DNA from 2 places in the Alteromonas sp. H02 genome. Region 2 is predicted to be linked to the other one. Evidence: riboswitches for the same ligand, from Rfam matches in the RefSeq annotation. Region 2 holds a riboswitch; the other holds the start of a gene.
The links. Region 2 has a riboswitch for cyclic di-GMP ahead of AC566Q_RS05780 (AAA family ATPase). Riboswitches for the same ligand answer to the same signal wherever they lie in the genome.
Positions count from the first base shown of each region.

Region 1: it holds a riboswitch for cyclic di-GMP, as region 2 does, so the genes downstream of both, AC566Q_RS08375 (hypothetical protein) here and AC566Q_RS05780 (AAA family ATPase) in region 2, are expected to answer to the same signal.

Region 1 covers NZ_CM185021.1:1,823,277-1,828,525, reverse strand. Annotated here, with positions in the region: gene pnuC (nicotinamide riboside transporter PnuC) at 1-513, opposite strand, end outside; gene AC566Q_RS08385 (YkoF family thiamine/hydroxymethylpyrimidine-binding protein) at 520-774, opposite strand; gene AC566Q_RS08380 (TonB-dependent receptor) at 784-2,847, opposite strand; TPP riboswitch at 2,904-3,004, opposite strand; gene AC566Q_RS08375 (hypothetical protein) at 3,150-3,824, opposite strand; cyclic di-GMP riboswitch class I at 3,871-3,949, opposite strand; gene AC566Q_RS08370 (helix-turn-helix domain-containing protein) at 4,100-5,249, shown strand, end outside.
Region 2 covers NZ_CM185021.1:1,271,321-1,276,569, forward strand. Annotated here, with positions in the region: gene AC566Q_RS05770 (tetratricopeptide repeat-containing diguanylate cyclase) at 1-682, opposite strand, end outside; gene AC566Q_RS05775 (ribbon-helix-helix domain-containing protein) at 832-1,134, opposite strand; gene AC566Q_RS05780 (AAA family ATPase) at 1,094-1,789, opposite strand; cyclic di-GMP riboswitch class I at 1,894-1,977, opposite strand; gene AC566Q_RS05785 (glutathione peroxidase) at 2,233-2,979, shown strand; gene AC566Q_RS05790 (putative quinol monooxygenase) at 3,041-3,388, opposite strand; gene AC566Q_RS05795 (M20/M25/M40 family metallo-hydrolase) at 3,568-4,872, shown strand; gene AC566Q_RS05800 (alpha/beta hydrolase) at 4,960-5,249, shown strand, end outside.

The DNA of each region.
Region 1 (5,249 bases), 550 kb from region 2:
AATTAATCCGCTTTGCCAGTACAGGAACACTGCGGCGGTATTGATGACAAACCAGTAGATCCAGTTTTGCAGTATTTTGTGCGCCACCATAAAGGTGGTCGCTACACTGAAAACATTAATAGCCGCATCAAGCCACAGGTACTCACTGTTAAACTGCGTTGCGGCTAATTTACCTAAGCCTACGGCCACTGCTGTTAAACCGAACACCGCCAGCACATGCCAGCTCAACGATCGTGACTGCACTGATTTATCTTCGCCCGGTTTATGATGCCACTGCCAGTAGCCGTAAACCGCCATTACCATGTAAAACAGATTCAGCGCCGATTGAAACGGTAACGCCACCTGCCAGAACAACCAGGTGTAAATAGCAGTGCTGGTGAGGGCTGCCAGCCAGCACCAGGCACTTTGCCGGGCAGCGAGCAGCACATAGGCGATGGCCAGCACAACAGCCAGCCATTCTGCCAGTGAGGTCGCGACAATTTGTTCAACCAATTGAGAAAGGATCTGTTCCATTCTGCCCTACTTACTGCTCATGGCATCAAAATTAAGAAATTTAGCCACAAACACCGCCTGCCCGACTTCTTCATGGGTTCGCTGCATTTCTACGCCCAGCACTTGCATCACCTCGGTGTAGTCACCATGCACCTGGGTGCTGGTAGAACAGGTGATGACTGTAAGGTTTCTGTAACTATTCAGCCGTTCAATAAAGGCCTTGATTGGCCCGATATAGTCATTCACCAATGGGTACAACGATAACTCAACCATCACCTGCATAATGCGCTCCTAGAATTGATAACGAACAGTAACACCGGTCTGACGACCGTTACCCAACTGATAATAGGGTTCATCAAATTCGTAAAAATCGCGGGGATCGTTACTGAATCCGCCAAAACCGCGGGTATAGTAAGTTTCATCAAACGCGTTGTTGATCCACAGCTGTGTTTCCCAGTTCTCTATTCGCCAGCTTAGCTGAGTATGCACCAATGTACGCGAAGGTGCCGTCACATCATGGCCATCAGAAAAGCGATAGCGATCGGCAAAATCCACTTCAACATTCCAGCGAATTGACTCGTTGATATCCAGCTGGCTGAGTAAATTGGCAGTAAACTCGGGCGCCTGAGCCTGCTGCTGCTCGGTCACAGTAGTGCCGTCAGCGCGGGTATAATCTTCAAAATAGGCATCCAGGTACCCACCCGAGAAGCTCAGGTTCCAGTTGTTAGTTGCCTGCCAGCTAAGCTCAACCTCAACGCCCTGGTTGGTACCTAAATCGGCGTTACTGATAATATCAATAAACTCCGCTGAGCCGTCATCCCGATACTGCAGTTCGTAGTCACTGACCTGCGTATCTTCCCGTTTCATGACAAAAAATGCCACGCGGGAGGTTAACTGGTCAGCCAGTCGCCCTTTCATGCCGATTTCATAGTTCCAGTTGTACTCTTCGTCGTAGAAGCGGTTGTCGGTAGACACGTTCTGATCGGGATTAATGCCGGCGCCTTTATAACCACGGGAAACACTGGCATAAACCAGTTGCTGCCCAAGTTGATAACTCAGTGCCAGCTTGCCGCCCAGCATTGTGGAATCTTGCTCACCGCTGAGGCCGGCATTGTCGCCGTAAGAAAAATCATAGTTCTCCGCACGTAATGCAAAGGTCAGCAATAAGTCATTGGTTAACTGGCTTTCCAACTGACCGTAAACAGCCTGTGTGATGGGCTGATACTGACTCACGAAATCGCCATCAGCATAGGTGTACTGACGAAGTAGATCTTCTTTATTGTTCTTAACCCGCGAGCCGATAACCCAGGAGGTCGTGTCGTTAAATAAACGCCATTGATCGCCACTGACGAAGCGTAACTCCACAGTATTGGTCTCTACATCGCGGTAATACGCATCGAAAGAGGTATATCCCCACGGATGAAAGCCATCATAGGTCCAGTCTTCGTCATACGCATAACCTATATTGTGGCTGGCGTGAGTAACTATAAAGTGTAGGTCGCCGCCATCCAGCCGGGTTAGCAGGTTAGCGCTGATAGCATGGGTTTGCTGGCGGTCAAACCCGGGCTCGTCAGACAGTGTTTCGCGAGTGTTATCCAAAGAAAAGGCATCAAACCCGTTGTCGATATCATACCAGCGGTAATTAACGGTTAACGATACTTCATCGCTGTAGTCGTAGCTCGCCGCTAACCGAATAGCACTTTCGTCAATATTGTTGGTGTCGTCGCGGTTAAGGAAAGTATTGCGTACAAAACCATCGCTCTGGTTGTGCACTAATGCACCGCGTATGGCCAGGTTATCTGCGACCTCAACACTCTTACCGGCTTCCACCCGATAGCTACTCTTAGTCGCCGCAGTGAGCTGAACGTAATCGGCGTCTAGCTCCTTGGCCTGAGTGGATTTAATTAACACTGCGCCTGCCAGTGCTCCGGTACCAAACACCGTAGCCTGAGGGCCTCTGAAAATCTCAACCTGCTGGGAATCAAACAGCAGTGCAGCAGCGCCAAGTCCGGTAAAGTCAAAATCGTCCACCATAATGCTCACCGATGGATTAATCGGTTCGGCGTACTGGCTGCGCTCGCCAATGCCGCGAATCTGCACAAAGCGTCCCCGCGAGGCACCTGTTGCAAAATTTACGTTTGGCGCTACTCGCAGTAAATCTTCAATGTGCACAGCCTGACGGTTTTGAATACGTGCATTATCAATGATTGAGGCACTGGCGCTCAGTTGAGCCAGGGCCCGCTGATGAAAGTCGCCGTATACGGTGACTTTTTCGATGTCTTGTTGCTCAGCAGCTAAAGCGCTGACAGATAAACTCAGTAAAGATAAAGAAAACAGAGTTTTAGGTAATTTCATACTGGATCTCTTGTGCAATGATGACCAAAAGATCCGGCTTTTAACGGCAGGTGATAAGGCTTGATTGTAACCATCCCTACGCCGGTATTATCCGGATCAGGTTTAAGGGTTCCCACATCATGGATCTCAGCCGTTTCCGGCACCCCTTGGTGAATGCATTTTGAATGCGCGATGGAGTCTACCAAGACTTAAAAGATTTGCAACTGTTTAACAGATTGTTACGCAGAGGTATTTTTCAGCAGAAATAAGAACGCCCACCGTGACGTGGTGGGCGTTGCTTAATTGCTCCCGGATAAAGAGCTTTATACAGACCGGCGGTGACGACGCCAGCCTGTTATGCCGAGTCCGAGTACTGCCAGCGACAATGCGGTTGGCGCGCTAACCTCAGACAACGTCATATCTCTAAAACGTACTTGAGTGTTGCCACACTCACGGTCACAATCGTTTACCAAGACGATGTGGGTAAAACTGCCACTCAGGTAGTTATCCAGATCGATTGAGAAACGTTGCCAGCGATCGTTGGTATAAGAAAAATCGTCCAGTCCCCAGTTTTGCGTGCCAACCAGGTTAAACGACTGGCTGGAAACCGCGTCAGTCTGACCACCAGAGAAATCAGCAAAGAACAAACCACCAATTTCAGGAAGTGAGGTAGGTACACCTCTGGCTTGGCCACCATCGCCAATGCGCTGGAATAAACGGAATCTGAAATCCAGCGTATAGTTTGTCAGCGGATCGTCCAGATTAACTGAATCAACGCCAAACGTGTCTTCCAAATCAATCGCAAACCAGGAATCTGAGTAAATTCTGATTGCACCATTGTTCTGTACAAAATAATCGCTATCGCCGTTGTTCTGACGGCTCATGCCTTCAAAAGTAGCGGTATCAAAGTCCACATCGTAATTGATAACACCAGCGTTGGCAGAGGCTGCCATACCGCAGGCGACGATTGCTGAACATAATTTTCTGGCCAACTTCATGTTTTAATCCTTAACTACTAATCAATACCTAAAAACTGTACTGACTCTGAGTAACCCGGCCACCTTCGACTTAAAGGCCCGTGGCTTTCCGTCCTTGCTTCACAACAAGTTTGGCTTTGTGCATCATCAAACTGCGGAGTTAATGGTAGCGCAGCCGAAAAATCAAAATAGGACACATTTTATCGAACTATAGGACAATTTTGTCTGTCCTCACTTAACACCCGGGCAAAAGTCGTTATTATGGTGGGAGAATTGCAAGGGATAGAAAAACTGATATGTCTGTTACCTATACAGGAACGTTTTGGTCAGCTGTTACGCGGGCGTTATTATCATTACGCCGGGATAAGAGCCTGACAACGGAAGATGAGTCTACCGCGCTATCAGCGCTTGGCGATATTGAAAGCGGTGATTATCCGGTTACGGCCCTGAATGAAAAGTTAGCACTCCTGAGTAAGAGTGACTCACCGCAACGGATTGGCCAGTCTTTACTGGGTTATCTTGATTTTAACAAGATGGGTACTTTTCACTGTTTTTTATCCATGGCCCGGGATATCAATGCCGCTCTGGATGCTTTACACACTTTCGACACGCCATTATTTGAAGCATCAGAAGAAATTCATATCAACAAAACAGAAAGTCAGGTAACGCTCACAGTAAAAGCTGGCATTCTGGCGGATATGGAACCCTTTGTGGTGGCTTTTCTGCTGGCGCTGTTTCGTCACCTGGCCGGGCGAAATTTCGATTTTAACCAGGTTGAACTGGTTCACGAGCACTCCGAGTGGCTGTTAGCATCCGTTAGTGAAGCTCATTGCGCCCACCACCATCCGGCACCGGCTGTTACTTTCGACGCCAGATGGTTAGCCAGCCCATCGTTTTTTTACAGTCCAAAATTGCAACTTGTGCTGGTTAAAAACCTGCAACCTGCCGGTGAAGGAGGCTTTAAACAGGATCTGGTCGATGCGTTTAAACAGTTTGATACGCCTGCCAGAATTCGCTCTGAGGCGGTTGGCGAACTGTTGGGCATGTCTGAGTCGGTGTTTCGGCGCAAACTCAAACAGGAAAAACTGTCTTTCAATGCCCTGCTAAAATCGCACATTCACGAACGCAGCATAAATGGTTTACTGAGCGGCGAGAAAGTGGATGTGCTGGCTGAGTCACTGGGCTTTTCCGATCGCCGTTCCTTCGACCGCAGTTTTAAGGAGTTTACCGGCATAAGCCCTGGCCAGTTGCGTCAGGTGGGCAGCCGACTGCGATTCCAGCGGGGTAACCAGGCACTGATCGAAGTAACCGAAAACCTGCCTCCCCTGCCGGAAACCATCAGTCATATTGTGAATCTGTCTGATGATCAACTTTCAGTCAGCCGACTGGTAAAGCTCATCGAACCAGACCCTGTATTTCTCGCACACATCATAGGTAAAGCCAGTA
Region 2 (5,249 bases):
GCAGGGTATCAATCAGTACAGCGGCATCCTGCAGGTACAGCATAGCTTCATCGTTTTTATCGATTTCACTGTATACCCGGGCAATTTGCATCAGAGTGGACGCGGTTGCCTGGTTGTTGTTTTCCTGCCGTAACAAGGGCAACGCACGCTCTAACTGACTCAGTGCACTTTCAAACTGACCTAACAAACGCAGAGATATGCCCACTTCCAATTGTTGCAGGGCGATACCGTCGTAACGTCCCTGCTGATGATAAATGTCTTTGGCGAGATTAAAGTAGCCCAGAGCAGACTGATAAAGCCCCATCACCCGATAAGTTCTGCCGATATCAGTATATAAATCGGCCATGCCTAATGGTTCTCTGACGGCTTTAAAAAAATCCAGCGCACTCTGAAACTGCCTTAGCGCCAGCGGATAATTGTTTTTGATAAGTGATATCTGTCCCAAAAAATGGGAGCCGGTCGCTACTGCTCGCTGGTTCTGTTCTGCCTGAGATAGCGCTAACTGGTCGCGGATATGGCGTTCGGCTTTCAGGGTGTCGCCCTGATTAACCAGTTTCTCAACATTGAAGCCGCTGGTATAGAACGCGTGTCCATCCATTGATACGTGGCGCACTGAATGCGCTAATCCGGGTACAGAGCAGCACAGCAAGGACAACAACAGGCCAACACGGTTTAACATCATTACTTTCTACACCGCCCTGTGACGTAAGACGCGCGACTCCATTACTGCGCTGTCATGTCGTATTTATATTTAAGTTTACGCTTTTATTATGTTGTTATTTTGAGGTTCGTTTAAAAAATAATCAATAGCGCAAGCCAGTTTTCTTCCGCTTAATCAAAATTGAGACTGGCGTAGCGCTGGATCCATAGCCTGATCAGTTTAGATTTCGCTATACCGCTTTGCTCTGAAAGTTGCTGAAGCTGATCTATACATTCCTGCGTCAGCGTAAAGGTAGCTCTGCGCATTGGCTCATGATGGGAGTCGTTAGCCTGCCGCTCTGCAACAGCGGTAAGGGGCACTGCCGCACCACTGGCATAATGCAGTGCGTCCTGGATAAATTCCTCTGCACTGATACTTTTGGTTGTGGTTCGATTAGCTTGCGGCGTAGAGCGAGACAGGTTTATCAGACTCATGTTGTTCCCCTTTACGTCGGGCCAGTAACTCTTCAATGATACTGCGAATTTCCACGGCAGCTTTACCATCGGCTTCACTTTCCAGCACCGAACGTCCGGACTCCTCTGAGTCGTCATACATGTAGCGGCTAAAGGTAACGGAATTTAATACTGGTACTTCAAAGGAGCGACACACCTCTTTGGCTTCCAGAATCCTTGACGCCAACGAAGGCAGTGAAGGACACTGAGTAATAACAAAAGCAGCGTTCATGCGCGGGTTGACCATCTTACAGGTCGACAAAATGTCTTCCATGTGCGGTACCGTTTTCAGGTCGCGGCGCTTGGGACGCAATGGAATTAAGATATGGTCGGCAACCGCCATAGACGATCGCAGCGCCAGGTTATCCTGACCACCACAGTCGATAACCACATAGTCGTAGTGCTCTTTAAGGCTTAACAGCTCATTGCGGATCTTGCCGTAAAGCTGGATACAGTTGATGGAAGGCAGCTCTTCGTTGCTGCTTCGCTCCTGGGCCCAGTCTGACGTGGTTCGCTGGGGGTCACAATCCACCATCAGTACACTGGCCTTTTTCTCACAGCGTAAATATACGGCGATGTTCTGTGCAAGACAGCTTTTGCCGCTACCACCTTTTTCGCCACCAACTAAAATCATCATTGTTCAATCCTCATTAAGTAATCGCAATTACGTAATAAAAAAGTGAACTGACTGTCGGTGTCGCTGGCTTGCCGGGGGAAGCAAGCCGACGTCACCTCACAGTGTTCGGTAACCCCGCTATCCTATCTTTCGACGTAGACCGGAGGTTTTGCGTCACACCCTTTCGGCGTGTTTTGCCTTTTTCATGTACTGCGGGATGCTCATATAGCACCCGTTGATTCCTGTTCAAATAATAGAGTATCGGGTTGCTGGCATCCATTCACAGCGGGCATTGAAATTTATATTAAGGGATTAATGCGTATACCCTAGCTGGTAAGGGTAATTCTTATTTGCGTTTAAATATTTTATTTTCAATCGTTAATTGTGATTAGCATGATTGGTATTTACCGCTGGTTCTCTGCACTGTTAGGGTTATACTTATCGAAACTGTTAAGGAGAATGTAATGACACACCCCATTGATAAACCTTCTTATGAAGGAAAGAAAGTACCTGATGTGACCTTTGCCATTCGGGAAGGTGAGCAGTGGATTAATCGCACTACCGACGATATTTTCGCCGGCAAAACCGTAGTGGTTTTCTCCCTGCCAGGTGCTTTTACGCCGACTTGTTCGTCGACTCACCTGCCACGTTATAACGAGTTGGCCGACACATTCAAAGATCACGGTGTAGATGAAATTGTTTGTATTTCAGTGAATGACACCTTTGTTATGAATGCCTGGGCAGCGGATCAGGAATCAGACAACGTCTCGCTGGTACCGGACGGTAACGGTGAATTTACCGATGGCATGGGAATGCTGGTGGACAAAGCTGATTTAGGCTTTGGTAAGCGCAGCTGGCGCTACTCGATGCTGGTAAAAGACGGCGTAGTGGAAAAAATGTTTATTGAGCCGAACAAACCGGGCGACCCGTTTGAGGTCTCAGACGCTGATACCATGCTGGCCCACATTGCGCCTAATGCAGTGAAACTGGAGCCGGTTTCCATTATTACCAAACCAGGCTGTCCGTATTGTGCGAAAGCCAAAGCGCTGTTGCAGCATAAAGGCTTTAAATACGAAGAAATCGTCATGGGGCAGGGCGCTACGCTGACGACATTAAAAGCTATCAGCGGCCGTGACACAGTACCCCAGGTATTTATTGGTGGTAAGCATATTGGCGGCAGCGACGATCTGGAAGCTTATTTCGCCGAATAGCGTTATAGTAAACTGATAAAAAACTCGCCAATCGGCGAGTTTTTTTGGTTTAAAGACTTAGTTACAGCTGCGGGGCGTCGAAGTCCTCAGGCTCATCGGTATAAATACACACGTTCCAGTCTTCTGCCAGGCCGTCCTCGGCCTGACAATAAGTAGCAAAGAAATCGCTGATTTCCTGACGCTGACAGTGAGCTTCGAAGCTGGCCATATCGGCCCAGATTTCATTAAACGCAATGGGAAAGCTGTTGCCTTCGGCGAACGGACTGGTGATATGGCGGGTAACGATATACTGAATACAGCCATCTTCTCTTAGCGTGTTGGGCTCGAGGCTCTGGAGCACTTTAAACAGCGCTTTTTCTTTGCCGGGTTTGGGTAAAAACTGGGCGCTACAATACACTTTCTTTGACATGAGTAATCCTTAACAGGCGTGGACTTTGTTTTTTTATAGTCTCAGTATGGCGATTCTGGTCCTGAAGTCAAAAGCTTACCTGCAATCTGTTTTTACTGACCTTTTATCGTTATTGCCCTCGTTATCGTCAATGGTTTTTGCCATAGTAGAAAAAACACAACAAATCAGGGGCAAACACTTTGAAACCTTCTTTTCTGACAACATTTACCTGCGCCACCAGTCTGTTGTTCTCGCTGGCAACCAGTGCGGCGCTATCCGGCGATGAGCTGCAGATGGCCGATTATATTGATGGCCGTAAAGAGGCAGCGATGAGCTTGCTGGAAAAAAGCGTCAACATAAATAGCGGCACCATGAACTTTTCCGGCGTCAGAAAGGTGGCAGACCAATTGATGCCGGAATTTGAGGCGTTGGGCTTTGACGTTTGGTTTGAGGATGGAGCCGCATTCAACCGGGCTGGCCATCTGATTGCCAGAATTGAAGGCGGCAAGGGCCCCAAAATGCTACTGATTGGCCACCTCGATACGGTGTTTGAGCCTGGCAGTCCGTTTCAAACCTTTACCCGGGTGGACGATAAGCATATTAAAGGTCCGGGCGTTGCCGATATGAAAGGCGGCAACATTATTATGCTCGAAGCACTGCGAGCACTGCACGCGGCAGGTAAGTTATCATCGATGAATATTATGGTGGTAATGACCGGCGATGAAGAGCTCAGTGGCCGGCCGTTAGCCTTGTCTAAAAAAGCCTTAATCGAAGGTGCCAAATGGGCCGATATTTCACTGGGCTTTGAAAATGGTGATGGTAATCCGGCCACCGCTAATGTTTCACGTCGTGGGTCGGTAGACTGGGTGTTAACGGTTAAAGGCACGCCGGCGCATTCTTCCCAGGTATTTAAACCCACCGTGGGCGCTGGCGCGATTTATGAGGCCTCGCGTATCTTAACCAGCTTTTACGATAAACTCCGAAGTGAACAATTACTTACATTTAATCCTGGCAGAATAATGGGGGGGACAGAGGTTACCCACGATAAACTTAACAACAACGGCAGCACCTTTGGCAAAAACAATGTGGTTGCCGAACATGCCATTGTTACCGGTGATATCCGTGCGGTTTCGCAGGATCAGTTAATTCGGGTTCAGCATAAAATGCAGGCCATCGTAAAACAGAGTCTGCCTAAAACCAGCGCCGTCATTGAGTTTGGGGAGGGCTACCCGCCTTTATCGCCAAAGCCGGGTAATCACGAGTTGTTGGGTATTTACAGCAAAGTCAGTCAGGATCTAGGGCAGGGCAGCGTAACCGCAGTCAATCCGCTTAATGCCGGCGCCGCGGATGTCTCCTTTACCTCAGAGTATGTGGAAATGGCCCTGGATGGTTTGGGCATGAGTGGCTCAGGCGGTCACACCGTACATGAAACGGCGCTGGTCAGTGCCTTGCCTGCGCAGGCGAAACGCGCGGCTATTTTGATGTCACGTCTGAGTGAACGGTAACCCGCTATTGTTTTCCTGCCAATGATTGCAATTCACTGGCAAGGCCGCCATAGTAGGCGCCCTTGCTGCTTTTAATGGAGTCAACCAGTGAAGTCGTTGTTACATCTGGTCTGTCTGACCACTACATTGTGTTTTTCTGCGCTGGCGACAGGGCAGTCTCAGTTTGCACTGAATCAGTCGTTTGCCGCTTTATACGAGCAGGAGCTAGGTAGCACGCAAAAGTGTCTGAGTTCTTCGGCGAATCGTTATGCAGTGTGTTCACCGGCGCTGAGAGGCGATGGTAATGCACCATTTATTTTGTTTCAGCAAGCAGACAGCCCCATTATTGTACTCATCCACGGGCTCAGTGACTCCCCCTTTTTCGTGTCAGCGATTGC